Regions from separate parts of the Desulfitobacterium sp. LBE genome, predicted to be linked through region 2. Evidence: predicted binding sites of a transcription regulator. Region 2 holds the regulator's gene; the other holds the start of a gene.
What was found. Region 2 encodes LexA, which represses DNA repair genes until DNA is damaged. Its sites were predicted from a motif close to CNAACANNTGTTNG; they were not measured.

Region 1: the regulator LexA is predicted to act here: its motif matches at 3,770-3,783, upstream of DESLBE_RS10865 (DNA polymerase IV).

The regions. Positions count from the first base shown of each region.
Region 1 is NZ_VLKD01000001.1:2,293,286-2,300,567, forward strand. It holds gene mnhG (monovalent cation/H(+) antiporter subunit G) at 1-307, shown strand, start outside; gene putP (sodium/proline symporter PutP) at 550-2,010, shown strand; gene DESLBE_RS10860 (NAD(P)/FAD-dependent oxidoreductase) at 2,111-3,544, opposite strand; gene DESLBE_RS10865 (DNA polymerase IV) at 3,878-5,131, shown strand; gene DESLBE_RS10870 (hypothetical protein) at 5,157-5,417, shown strand; gene aroF (3-deoxy-7-phosphoheptulonate synthase) at 5,519-6,478, opposite strand; gene DESLBE_RS10880 (hypothetical protein) at 6,502-7,282, opposite strand, start outside.
Region 2 is NZ_VLKD01000001.1:657,203-664,484, forward strand. It holds gene lepB (signal peptidase I) at 1-339, shown strand, start outside; gene DESLBE_RS03110 (D-alanine--D-alanine ligase) at 491-1,576, shown strand; gene DESLBE_RS03115 (CPBP family intramembrane glutamic endopeptidase) at 1,669-2,469, opposite strand; gene lexA (transcriptional repressor LexA) at 2,655-3,269, opposite strand; gene DESLBE_RS03125 (LysM peptidoglycan-binding domain-containing protein) at 3,439-3,801, shown strand; gene DESLBE_RS03130 (M23 family metallopeptidase) at 3,861-4,679, shown strand; gene DESLBE_RS03135 (serine hydrolase) at 4,823-5,881, shown strand; gene DESLBE_RS03140 (hypothetical protein) at 5,928-6,158, shown strand; gene DESLBE_RS26475 (hypothetical protein) at 7,107-7,265, shown strand.

The sequences.
Region 1 (7,282 bases), 1.6 Mb from region 2:
AATGGGAACCATCTTCGGCTTCCTCAGTGCCATTGGCTTCATTCGTCTCCCGGATGTCTATAATCGTGCCCATGCTCTCGCCAAAAGCTCTACCTTAGGAGTATTATTTGTTCTGCTGGGAACCTTCCTCTTTTTCTTATTTGTGGAGGATTATTTCAGCATCAAATTATTCCTGGGCATTTTCTTTGTGTTTCTGACCACTCCCGTTTCCTCCCATGTGATCTGCCGCTCTGCCTATCGTGCCCAGGTCCCTTTGGCTAAGGCAAGCGTTCGCGACGATTTGAAAGAAGTGCTGGAGAAAGCTTAAATTTTATCACTGAAGGTCTTGTTCAATACCTGAAAGGCAACCACGGACCACTTAAACATTAATTGAGTGGGACCAAGGTTGCTTTTCTTTTCCCAGTTGAAATAATTGAAAAAATATTAAAAAATTATGTATACTTATTCATTGCCTACTTATAAATCTTAAGGTCTTATGATATTATTATGTGTACTATAATAGTTTCTTTATATAGATAAATTTTTAAAATTGAGGAGAGTGATGTTGGAGTGATTGCTTTTTCGGTCATTTTCTATATGGTCATGATGCTGGCCATCGGGTATTATTCTTACAAAAGAACCACAAACCTATCCGATTACATGATTGGCGGACGAACCCTGGGCCCTGCGGTCACAGCTTTAAGCGCCGGTGCCTCAGATATGAGCGGCTGGCTCATGATGGGACTGCCGGGAGCTATGTTCGCTTCAGGAATCAGTTCCGGCTGGATTGTGGTCGGACTTACCATCGGCGCTTATTTCAACTGGCTCTATGTAGCCCCCCGTCTGCGTTCCTACACAGAAATCGCCAGCAATTCCATTACCATCCCTTCTTTCCTTGGCCATCGTTTTCGTGATACTTCCCATGTGATCCGTTTAGTTTCCGCACTTGTTATTATCATTTTCTTTACTTTCTATGTTTCTTCCGGTTTGGTTTCCGGCGCCGTCCTCTTTAATACCACCTTTGGCATCGGTTACCATACGGGGCTTTGGCTGATTCTTCTGGTCATCGTAGGGTATACCTTGATCGGCGGATTCTTAGCGGTCAGCTTTACAGACTTCGTCCAGGGATTAATCATGGTCACCGCCTTAACCATGGTGCCGGTGGTCACCCTCTGGCACAGCGGCGGCCTCGGCTCTTCCTTCACCACCATTCAAACCATTGATCCGGCACTCTTGAATATCTTCACCGGAACCAGTGTCATCGGTATCATCTCTCTTCTGGCCTGGGGTTTAGGCTATTTCGGCCAGCCCCATATTATTGTCCGTTTTATGGCCATCTCTTCGGTAAGCGAAATCAAAAAATCCCGCCGTATCGGCATGAGTTGGATGGTCTTTTCCGAAGTGGGGGCTATGCTTACCGGTCTCCTGGGAATCGCTTACTTTGCCACCCATGGCCTGACTCTGGCCGATCCTGAGACAGTGTTTATCGAGCTGGGAAAAATCCTCTTCCATCCCATCGTCACCGGGCTCCTGATCTCCGCTATTCTGGCCGCCATTATGAGCACTATTTCTTCGCAGCTTCTGGTGACCTCCAGCTCCCTGACCGAGGATATTTACCGGATTCTCTTCCACCGTGAGGCCAAAGATAAGGAATTGGTTTTCGTCAGCCGTCTCTGTGTTTTGCTCGTTGCTCTACTGGCCACCTATCTGGCCTGGACTCAAAACGATACCATCCTCAATCTGGTAGGCTACGCCTGGGCCGGCTTTGGTTCCGCCTTCGGCCCCGTTATTCTCCTCAGCCTTTACTGGAAACGGATGAACAAATGGGGAGCTCTGGCCGGTATGATCGTGGGCTCTGCCACCGTAATCCTTTGGGAGCAGTTCCCGGCCTTCGCCGCCGTCTATGAAATGATCCCCGGCTTTATCATGGGCTTGCTTTCGATCATTATCGTCAGTCTGCTGACCACTGAGCCCTCCCAAGAGATCCTGGATGAGTTTGCTAAATCTGCAGCTGAGACAAAAGGTAACTAAGGGAGCTTAAATTAAACGAAAAAGCGGCTGTCACATTGGATTGTGACCAGCCGCTTTTTCGACTTTCATCTCAATTAAAAATAATGTTTGCAGCCCTTCTTCAGCTGTTTTCCTCAATGATATTGCGCGCGATTTTCACTCCGCAGGCCTCGGCCTGAGCCAGTCCCCGGGTAATTCCCGCTCCGTCTCCCCCGGCATAAAGTCCTGCAATCTCCGTCTCAAAGTTATTTTTCAGCTTGGGACGGGAAGAGTAGAACTTGGCTTCCACGCCATAAAGCAAGGTGTGCTCAGAGGCTATACCAGGCGTCACTTTATCCAGGGCCTCAATCATCTCAATGATGCTCTTCATGGTGGAATAAGGAAGCACCAACCCTAAATTACCAGGTACAGCTTCTTTGAGGGTGGGCTCCACAAAACTTTCTTTCACCCGCTTCTCTGTGGAACGGCGGCCCTTCATGATGTCCCCAAAGGTCTGCAGCAGCACACTGCCGTTGGATAAGTCATTGGCCAGCCGGGAAATATTCTTGGCATACTCCGTAGGCTTGTTGAAAGGATAGGAGAAGTTATGGGATACCAGCAGGGCAAAATTGGTATTATGGCTGCCCAGATTCTTATCTCGGTAAGCATGGCCATTGGCCAGCATAACCCCGGTATGATTCTCAATAACCACATGGCCGGAAGGATTGCTGCAGAAGCTTCTCACCGTAGTCCCTACAGAGGTCCGATAGAGAAATTTCCCTTCATACAAATTCTCGTTAATATCTTCCATGATGGTATCCAGGGTTTCTACCCGAACCCCCACATCCACCTGGTTGCTGCTCATTTCCAGATTGTACTTCTTCAAGACATCCTTGAACCATTCCGAACCATCCCGTCCGGGAACCACGACTACTTTAGGAGCATAATACTCCTCTCCCTTATTGGTACGGATGCCTTTAACCTGCAGGTGTCCTTCCGCTTCAGCGGTCATAATATCGGCGACTTCCGTTTCGAACACCATGTCGATTTTTCCCTTGAGGTACTCATAAATATCCTTAAGAATTTCCAGGTTTAATTCTGTTCCCAGATGGCGGACTTGGGCCCGGAGCAGCTTCAAGCCGGCTCCCAGGGCCTTTCTCTCAATCTCCTTTACCGTAGGAGTGCTGGGATCGGTCAGTGAACTGGTCGCTCCATGCTTTAAGTTAATCTGATCCACATAGTGAATGAGGCTCAACACCTCCGAAGGAGGCAAATACTCGGTGAGCCATCCGCCAAACTCGGTGGTGATATTGAATTTCCCATCAGAATAGGCTCCCGCACCGCCAAAACCGTTGGTAATAGAGCAGGCAGGAGTGCAGCTGGCGAACTCTCTTTGCTTATTGGGGGGCGGACATTTCGAAAGAGTCTTTTTCAAAATAGGACAACTGCGTTTATAGATATCCCGTCCCTTTTCAATCAAAAGAACAGCAGATTCAGGAGCTTGCGTCGCTAATTCATAACTGGCAAAAATTCCGGCGGGGCCTGCCCCAACGATGATCACATCATACTTTTTCAAGGCTTATTCCTCCTCGGTTAAACTTAACGGCAGTCAAAACTTAACAGCAGCCAAACCCTAACAACTATACCTTATGCTCTTTAATAATTCAAGTCTAAAATCCGAACATTTTATTAAAAAATCGACTTTTTGTTTGGATTTTTTGCTCCACTGCCAAATAGCTCCCTTGAATTTAGTATTCAAGGGATTTTATGACAATAATAGAATATTTGTTTCTATTGATGCAGAACATATATTCTATTATAATAGATAGCGCAGACCCTGGCTCCCACTCCATTCACAAAGAGCGCTTCATTATGAATATGGTTTTTCTACATAGGTGGTGATTGGATCTTGAGCAAATCGATTATTTTTCATATTGATGTTAACTCGGCCTACCTTTCCTGGGAAGCCGTCTATCGCCTTCAGCAGGGAGATCCTCTGGATTTAAGGACAGTTCCTTCCGTGGTCGGCGGCGATCCCTTGACCCGGCACGGGATCGTTCTGGCCAAGTCGATCCCGGCTAAGGAATATGCTATTAAAACCGGGGAGACTTTATACTCCGCCCTCGCCAAATGTCCGGACCTGATCATTGCCAGGCCTAATTATCTCCTCTTCCGTCAGTGCAGCGAGGCTCTAAGCCTTATTTTAAGAGACTATTCCCCTCTAATCCAACAGTTTTCCGTGGACGAATATTTTCTGGACTTCACCGCCATGGACCTTCTCTTTGGGGACCCTCTGGCTACCGCTTATAAAATCAAGGAGCGAATCAGGAACGAGCTGGGCTTTACCGTAAATATCGGTATTTCCACCAATAAACTGTTGGCAAAGATGGCTTCCGAACTCCAAAAACCCGACCAAGTCCATACCTTATTCCCTGAAGAGATTGCTGAGAAAATGTGGCCCTTACCCGTGGGGGAACTCTTCATGGTCGGAAGGGCAACCACCCGCCAGCTCCTCTCCCGCAATATCAAAACCATCGGAGAGCTGGCGCACACCGACCCTCGCCTCTTGAAAGGGATCATGAAAAGTCACGGCCTGCTGATTTGGAATTATGCTCACGGCATTGAAAACTCCCCCGTCCGCCCCGGCGGCCGGGTAGCGGTCAAAGGCATGGGCAATTCCACCACCACATCCTTCGATGTAAAAAACCGCAGAGAGGCTCACCTGGTTCTTCTCTCCCTTGTGGAAACGGTCAGCGCCCGCTTAAGGCATGATCAATACTTTGCCCGGCTGATATCCATTTCCTTTCGAACCCATGAATTCCTTTCCTATTCCCATCAACGCAAACTCTCCCACGCTACAGACTGTACCAATGAGCTATGGGAGATTGCCTGCCAGCTCTTTGACGAATTATGGAAAGGTCAGCCCTTGAGACATCTGGGAATCCGGGCCTCTGAGCTCTGTCAAAACGATTTCCTGCAGTTTTCCTTTTTCACTAAGGATTACGAGCGGGATCGGAAAGTGGATCAGGCTGTCGATATCATTCGCCAGCGCTTTGGCTCTCAGGCTATTATGCGCTCCTCTTATCTCCACTCCGGCCTTAAGTCCATGACTGGGGGAGTCATCGCTGAAGAGGAATATCCGGCCATGACCAGCCTGCTTTAGCTCTAAAAAGGAGGGAGTGCTTTTCGTGAAGGTAATGATGCAGCCCCTGGAGATGATCGCCCATTTCAATGATCAGGGCATGCCCCGGCCCCTTAAATTCAAGGCTCACTTCGAAGATAGCCCTGTCGTCATTGCCGTCGACAAAATCATCTCCAAATCCGAAGAAAAACTGGCCGGCAATCCCATGCTTATTTTTCGCTGTCAAAGCATCAGCAACGGACTTCTTAAGATTTATGAGCTGAAGTATGAACTTCATACATGCAAATGGTTTCTCTATAAGATGTGAGCAAAGGGGACCGTGAGCCCCCTTAACCTGCTCTCAGTCCCCCTTGCTTTAAGGTTCATGATTTTATTTTCAGGATCTTTTCTTCCTTTTCCAGCATGGGATCAGGCCTTTGGAGAATGAGCCATACTTCGTCCGACGCTTTGAGCGATGGGCCGGAGCTCTGCGGCGAGCCGGGCAAACTGCTCCGGAGTCAGAGATTGCATCCCGTCGCTTTGGGCTTCCTCAGGATGGGGATGGACTTCGATCAGCAGCCCATCGGCTCCTACCGCTACAGCGGCCTTGGCTAAAGCAGGAATGATATCCACCCTCCCAGCCGCATGGCTGGGATCCACAATGACCGGCAGATGGGAAAGCACTTTCACCAGGCTCACCGCACTGAGGTCCAGGGTATTGCGGGTGCTGGGCTCAAAGGTGCGAATCCCCCGCTCGCAAAGAATCACCTGAGCATTCCCGCCGGCTAAGATATATTCTGCAGCCGCAAGCCATTCCTCCACCGTGGCCGCCAGGCCCCGCTTCAGAATCACCGGGTTTCTTATCTCCCCCAGCAGCTTAAGAAGGTGGAAGTTTTGCATGTTGCGGGACCCTACCTGCAGAATATCCACTTTATCCACCAGCACATCCAGGCTGCGTTCATCCATAACCTCCGTCACAGTAAGAAGTCCATATTCCGCTGCAGCTTCCCTCAGATAGTCTATTCCTTCTTCCCCTAACCCCTGGAAGCTATAGGGGGAAGTGCGGGGCTTATAGACTCCCCCTCTTAAAATCTTGCCGCCGGCTGCTTTGACCCCTTGGGCAGCGGCCCGCATCTGTTCTCCGGATTCCACGGCACAAGGACCGGCCATCAGCACGACCTCACGGGCTCCGATAGTCGTATCCCCTACCCTGATCGTACTTCGTTCATCCTTTAACCCCACTAAAGGCAAATCCATAACTCCAAACCCCCTGATATAATAGTCCACGACGCCCTCTTCCTGAGATGAAAGCCGTGGACTTTCTGTCTTACCGCTCACTGCGCAGAAAAATTTCTTTATATTATATCCTACAAACCATTGCCCATACAAGGTATCGCCAAGCTGTCTCCTTTTTAATAAGGCAACCGTATCATTCCGAAAGGATCTGCTTCCAGGTCAAAGGCTTCTGCCTGACCGTTCCATTTTATACTGAAACTATGCTTTTCTTCGACCTTTCCTACCAGACCATTCCCTCTGCCCAGCCTGACCAGGCCATCAGAACTCAGAGTCTGCCGTATTCCACTGTAACTGCCATAAGCCCCTTCAAGGGTATAGCTAAAAGATTTTATTTGCCCAGGGTCCCCCTTATACTTGGCTACGGCACTCGCTTCACTCCAGCTCTCATACCCCAGCACACCCTGATCATCTTTATAAAATTGGCCAAAGCAGTCAAGCACTACCTCAACCATCCAGTATTGACCCTCTCCCTGGAAAACCAGCCTTTTCCCGCCATTTAAGTCTCTCAGCACCAATTCCCTGATCGCTTTTGAGCGTTGCACATAGGAAGCATAGTCCGGCCCCATCGTCTTTAAGCTTTCTATGTCCAGCAAAGGGCAGTACACGATGAACATATTCTTCGCCGCCAGGGTCTGGAAAAGCTGGCTGTGAGGCAAAAACACCGCCATCATTTCGTCGTTAAGTCTCCAGTAATGCCCGGCCAGCTGCTCCCGCTCCCTATGGGAGGAAAAGGGGTAGATCCATACTAAATCCTCAGAGCCATGGATGCGAAATATCTCAGGTTCAATGCCCAGCAGCACCGTATCCTCAAATCCTTCTCTTGCCACCGCTTCAAGCTTAAGCCCTTTTTGGGCAAAAAGCTTTGTTACCTCGCTCAAGGTCAGGGGACGATACTCC
Region 2 (7,282 bases):
TTTGAACGAGGGGATATTATTGTTTTTCATCCGCCTTCCAGCGCCCACTCTTCCGACGATTTTATCAAACGTTTGATTGCTTTGCCGGGAGATACCATTGAGATCAAGGATCATAAGACCTATATCAATGGCCAGGAAGTGGAAGAGCCTTACGTTATGGAGCCTCAAATTAAAAATCTTGAGCCTTTGGTCGTTCCGGAAGGTTCCGTTTTTGTTATGGGAGATAATCGCAACAGCAGTGCCGATTCCCGGGAATGGGGTTTTCTGCCGATTGAAAACATCTCCGGGATGACGTTATTTCGTTATTGGCCGCTTAACCATATTGGAACAATCGATTGATTTAGGCAGCCTTTTCACCCCTGTGCATATAGTATAGAGTAAACCTGTTGCTTGGCTTGTGCAGCTTTATGTACATCCGTACACACCTAAGCACTGTTTTCAGGTTTTCTGGGCTATTTTCTAAAATAGAATAGAGAGGATGGGTACGCCAATGACACGGCAAAAGATTATTATTCTCTTCGGAGGTCAATCCGGAGAACATGAGGTTTCCCTGAACTCTGCCAGTTCTGTACTTAAGGCCATCGATCAAGAAAAATATGAGATAGAGACGATTGGCATTGCCAAAAACGGCCAATGGCACTGGGGAATACGTCCTGAACAATGGCAGCAGGACCCCACCCTGGAGGGTATTCCTGTCATTCTTGCCCACGATCCTACGAACCCCCGCTTTATCGCCTTAGACGGCAGTTCCCTTCCTCAAGATGGGAAGTTTGCTTTGATTTTCCCCGTTCTTCACGGACCCTTCGGAGAGGATGGGACCATCCAGGGCTTGTTTGAAATGGCCAATATTCCTTACGCCGGCTCCGGAGTTCTCGGCTCCGCTCTGGGTATGGATAAAGACCGTATGAAAGCAGTTTTTACCGAAGCGGGCCTGCCCCAAGCCCCTTATCTCACCGTACTTAGAACCATGCTCCAGAAATCAATGGAGCAGCTGCTTGATAATATCGAACATTCGCTGGGTTATCCTTGTTTCGTCAAGCCTGCCAATTTAGGCTCCAGCGTAGGCATTTCCAAAGCACGGAACAGGGAGGAGCTCATCCAAGCCCTCCAGCTTGCTGCGGAGTACGATCGCAAACTGGTCGTAGAGCAAAATATCGTGGGACGCGAAATTGAGTTGAGTGTCCTGGGCAATGAGGATGCCCAAGCCAGTATCCCGGGAGAGATTCTTCCCGCCAAGGATTTTTATGATTATGAAGCCAAGTACATCGACACCGGCTCTCAGCTGGTGATTCCCGCTCCTTTGGCTCCCGAGGTCGTCAGGAGTTTGCAGGAAAAGGCTGTTGCCGCTTTCAAAGCCGTCGAAGCCTGCGGCTTAAGCCGGGTGGATTTCTTCGTCACGGAGGGCAGTCAGATCTACATCAACGAAATCAATACCATGCCGGGGTTCACTCAGATCTCTATGTACCCCAAGCTTTGGGAAGCCAGCGGCATCCCTTACACCGAATTGATCACCCGCTTGATCGAGCTGGGCTTCCAACGCTTCAGAGACAGCCGTTCCCGGAAAATATCCCGTTAGTATATCGGTATACAGCCCTGAAAGCCGTTTAGTCAGCGGAGTTCAGGGCTTTTTTTGTTTAGACTTTTATACTTTATCAATGAAGAAAATGCTTATACTATTCGCCTGCTCTTTTGGTCGTATATCACAACAGTTACCATTGAAACAAGAACAATCACAGCATTTGCGGCAATTGTTCCCGCCCAAGTCATCGTCATGGTGCCAAAGAGGGGAGATGCCGCATTGAACATGGTGTGGAATAATACGCACATAAACACACGGCCTTTTCCGGATATTTTGTAGATTGCCCCGTTGAAAAACCGAAAGGCCATGAGTTGAACTGCAAACATCCAAAAGTTAATGAGGCCCTCACCGTGATTCGTCCCCGGAATGAAGAAGAGAGGGATATGCCATAAAATCCAAATGATGCCAACCAAAAGAGAAGATAGAACAAAGCCATATTTTTTGTCAAGCTCAGGCTGCAATACGTACATCCAGCCAGCTTCCTCCAAGCCGCCGATAATAAGATTACCAGGCAGGGAAAGGAAGAACATATAAAATGGCAGCACCATTGCCGTGCCGCCTGAAACTGCAAGATGTGTCAAAAAATAGAGTGCAAGCCCGGCAACAACGAACAAATAGAGAGAGATGTTATTTTTGGCGTAAAAAACAGTTTTCAACCATTCCTTAAAATCTGCTATTTTGTTATTTTTCTTGAGAACGATATATGAAGCAATAGCGGGCGACAAAATATAGATTGCAAAAGGAATATTCATCCCAAATTGCTGTAACGAGTGAACCCAATTGTGAACCGAATATCCGAATTGCCCAAGTGCAATCAAAGCGCCTGATACAAGATAGGCTATGCAAAATGTCAGCGTCGTAAATTGTATGATGATTTTTTTGTCTATCATGATTTCTTAACCTCACAGTTCCCTTGCTGCCATTGCAAAGTTCGCTCCGCACAAATATAAATTTAATAAATCCATTCTACCATAAAAATCCTGCCTGTCATTGTACTTTCATAATAAAAAAGCAGACATCCACCCACATCAGTGTGGAATGGAGGTCTGCTTTTGCTGTCCCTGTAGTTTATAAATCAGTGTAAAATACGAAATACCCCAATAACTTTGCCCAAGATAGTGACATCCTGAGAGTAGATAGGCTCCATATAAGGGTTTTCAGGTTGCAGGCGAATCAGTGTTTTTTCCTTGTAGAACCGTTTTACCGTAGCTTCTTCATCAATCATGGCCACGACGATCTCGCCATTACGGGCTACTTTTTGCTGGCGTACTAAAATAAGATCCCCATCCATAATTCCCGCATCAATCATACTTTCGCCTTTGACTCTCAGCATGAACACTGTATCTGAGTTAACCACATCAACAGGAAGCGGGAACGTATCTTCGATATTCTCCTGGGCTAAAATAGGCTGCCCGGCGGTTACTTTGCCAATGATGGGGACAAAAACAGTCTTTTTCTCATTAGCATCACTGGAACTGTCTAATATCTCAATGGCTCGAGGTTTGGTGGGATCGCGACGTATGTACCCCTTTTCCTCAATGGTCTGCAAATGCCCGTGAACAGTGGAACTGGACATCAAGCCAACGGCGTCGCCTATTTCGCGGACAGAGGGGGGATAACCCTTTTCTCGAATAACCCGTTTAATATACTCCAAGATATCGGTCTGTCTCTGTGATAAATCTGGATACACCCAATTTCCCCCTTTCATATGTTCTAAACCTATTTTAGCATTAAATATTCTTCTGTGCAAACAAATGTTCGAAAAAGTATTGACGAATCTTCCTGGTCTCCTTTATACTGTTTTCAGGAACTTATGTTCGCATTTATTTGGTTTAACGGGAACATAGAGGGGGATTAATATGAGTGCTTGTTCTTCTTCCGTCCGGAACTACAGAGGCCATTATAGAAGCTATCGGAATTATCGAATGAAACAACTGCAAAGGCAGCTGTGTTCTTATATGCTGCTTTTCCTCATGGTCTTTGGCAGTATGGGCTGGTTCTTCTGGGACTGGAGCCAGGCAAACAGCAGGGTAGAGGACCTTGCTTTCCAGCCGCAAATCGTTCAATCCGGGGACACTCTTTGGTCCTTGGCTGAGAACTCCGACCTGCAAATCGATACCCGTACGCTTGTTCTTAAAATTATGGAATACAATCAGCTCACAGATACTACCATACAAACCGGTCAAGTGATTTATACTCCAATCTTAAAGAATCAGCCTTAGTTATACTTCTAATCCGACCTTTCCCCCCATATTATGCATTGTAGAGAGGGGAGAGATGAATGAGGATGCGCAAAGGCCTTAAACCGAGACAAAAGCACTGGACTTTGTTCCTGAAGCTGCTTGTGGTCATTCTGATCAGCGCAGTTGCCTGGAAGGGCATCCATAAGCCGCCCAAGATCTCTGCTGATATCTATCCTTATCTCACGAATTTGTCTGCTGAACTTGTGCTGCAATGTCAGAAAGAAGGGGAGGGGATTTCCTCTGCAGCTTGGGCGGATTTATTAGCTATACGAAGCACCGTTGAAATAGATGAAGAGCATTACCTCATCCAACAGCTCCAACAGGGCATAGGGCTTCAAGACATTGTTTGGAAAAACACGGAAATCCAAATCAGTGAAGATGTTGTTCAACAAATCCTTGAGAGGCGGCAGATTCTTTTAACTTATCCCTTTTATGAGCCGGGCCGTTTTGCTTTTCCGGTGATGGGTCAGGTCTGGTACATGGATACCTTTGGGGCAGACCGGGAGGGTGGAGCACGCAGACATGAGGGAACGGACATTTTTGGCGCAGAAGGCATTCCCATTATCAGTGTTGGCAACGGCAAAGTTGAGAAGCTGGGTTGGAATCGCCTTGGCGGAGAACGGGTAGGGGTTAGGGGAGAAGATGGCAACTATTATTACTATGCTCATCTAAAGGCTATAAACCCTCAACTCCGGGAAGGCCAAGAGGTTAGGAAAGGGGATTTTTTGGGGACATTGGGACATACGGGGGATGCTCTGACAACTCCGGATCATCTGCACTTTGGTATTGAACTTCCTAATGGCGAGTGGGTGAATCCTTATCCGTTCCTATATATCTGGCAGCAAAGTCAGAGTTAGAAGCAGAACAACCCTATTACCAACCAAATTGCCAATTGGTTGGTAATTTCATGATGGTCTTGCCCTTAGGGTTAAAATTCATTATTATATAGAGAGGTCGATATTGTCCAGTACATCTTATCATCTTATAAAGAAGGCAAGATATGAGTAAAAAATCAAGGAAAAGAGTTTTCCTTACGTTTTTAACGATGATTGCGACAGCGGCAATCGTTTTAACCTTTTTTCCAGGTTTGTTGGATCGAACGGGTTTAGCGAGTACCCTTCATACTCTAAGTTCTAATCTCTTAAACGGTCAAGAGAACCCGGATAAAGGGGCATCTCTTGACAAAGGTGCCGGAAAGAGCAACCTCAACCTGACCAAGACATCCCAGAGTCAAGTGGATGCTAATCAATTTACGCCTCCTGAAGACTCCAGTTATCTTATGCTTAATTTACAAACAGGGGAGAGGCTTCTGGAGAAAAACGGGGATACACACCGGGCGCCTGCCAGCACAGTAAAACTTTTAACCGGGCTTCTTGTTCATGAAAAGCTTCAAGCGGATGAGCTCATTACCTTAGGAGAGGAAGTTAAGGTGGAAGGCTCTGTTCTTGGCTTTAAGCCTGGGGATAAGATACTTGTCAAGGACTTGTTTACGGCAATGTATGTATACAGTGCCAATGACGCCGCTAATGCCTTAGCTGTGGCAGCTTATGGCACTAAGGAGCAGTTTATTCAGGCCATGAACAGTTATGCCGCTGAACTTGGTTGTAAGGATAGTCAGTTTAAAACAGCCGATGGTATGCCGGCAGAAGATCAATATACTACTGCCAAAGATTTAGCCATTATTGCTGCAAAGGTAACGGAAACCCCTGTGCTCATGGATTATATCAATCAAAAAAAGGCATCTGTAGAATGGACCGATGCCAACGGTTGGAAGCAGGTCCGGGAAATCTCCAATACGAATCAACTTTTAGGTATTTATCCGGGAGATCAAGGGCTTAAAACAGGGACCACAACCGAAGCCGGCCAGTGTCTTGTAACATATATCACAAGCGAGGACGGCGACCTTTTATTGGTCCTATTAGGCAGTAAGCAGCGTTATACGGATACTGTTGAGTTATTGGACCAAGGAATGGCTAAGATACGAACACGGTCGGCCTTAAAAAATATTTTAAGCAGTCCGGATGCGTTTTATAATATACCAGGATTTTTCGTACCGTAGTCTAAGCTGACTAGGGTCAGTTTATTAAACATGGGAGTGCTGAATCATGAAACAATACGGTGAATCTTGTGTCCTTGAGAATCGACTCTGTACTGAATGCGGTGAATGCGACCGCTGTGAATTAAACAGCGAAAAAACCTGTGATAATTGCTGTAAGTGTATAGAATCTACAGCTGACTTTGCGGGCATTGAAATCGAGGAAATTATAATCAACACTGAAGATATTAGAACGAAACATCCCGTTAAAACGTTTAGAATTAAAAACGAAGACAATTAGTTAACTCTGAGCTCAATAGCTTATTTATGCTTATTTAAAGACCTTCCCAAATGACAGACAGGAACTCAGCTAAGGGAAGGGTCTTTCTTTTTTTATTTTGGGTCCTATAATAGATATTATGTAAAGCTGTCGGCATACCCATGGAGGGTATAATGCTACCTCATTTGAAAAGTTCTGTTAACAGATATTGATACCTGTACAGAGCCATATTTATTAATGCGGTTCATGACTGTTTGCATGAGAAATGCCAAATTTTTTTGCTAGTTCCCGGCTTGTATAACCTGCTCTATAAAGTTCCAGCAAATGCTTTTCATCGATATCTTTTGGAGGTCGTGCCATCTTGAATCATTCCTTTCTGTACTTATTATGTACAGCCTTACAGGAATATCCAAAATAGGACCCAAAAATTATTAAATTAATTATATGATTTATTTGACGTTTTGTAAAGTAATTATGCTAGCACCTATAACCCAATCCATCCAACATCAAAATAGCATCCTGACCACGCTATATGCCTTATTTTATCGGACGATACCTAAATCCATCCCCTCTCTGGGGCGGTATTTCGGGCCGGATGGATTTAAGTATGGAAATGTAATACAATCACCCTGCAGCGATGCCAGGCCGGTTCCGGATTTTGTATTACATCATCCTCCATATCCTCACTTCCATCTTTATCCCCTCATTAATCTTTTCGGAAATCTTTTTTTCAGGCATCCTCGGTATTTTCCTAGGCATCTTCCCCGGGATGGTCACGGCTCCGGCGGTATTCCTGGTTCTTTTTCGGTGCCCCCGGCGTGCATGAAGGTGCCGGGGACCTCACGCCCTCACCTCTCCGCTTCGCTAGGTCTTGCATGTCTCTATGAACAAAAAATATCGCTATGCGCGCTCACAACAAATTTTAACCCTATGATTGAGGAACGTATAGGGGCACCAGAGGGAACGGGCATGGGGCCGGTGGGAGCAAACCCTCTCCACCCCATCAAGGACACCCAGGGAGCAATTTACTGCGCCGAAATGGGGGCCTGGTGCTCCACATCTAAACATCTCGTCGGCTACAATTCGCTGACGCTCATTTTGCGGGGATTCTCCCCGATACCCCTGTAATACGAAAAGAGGCACCG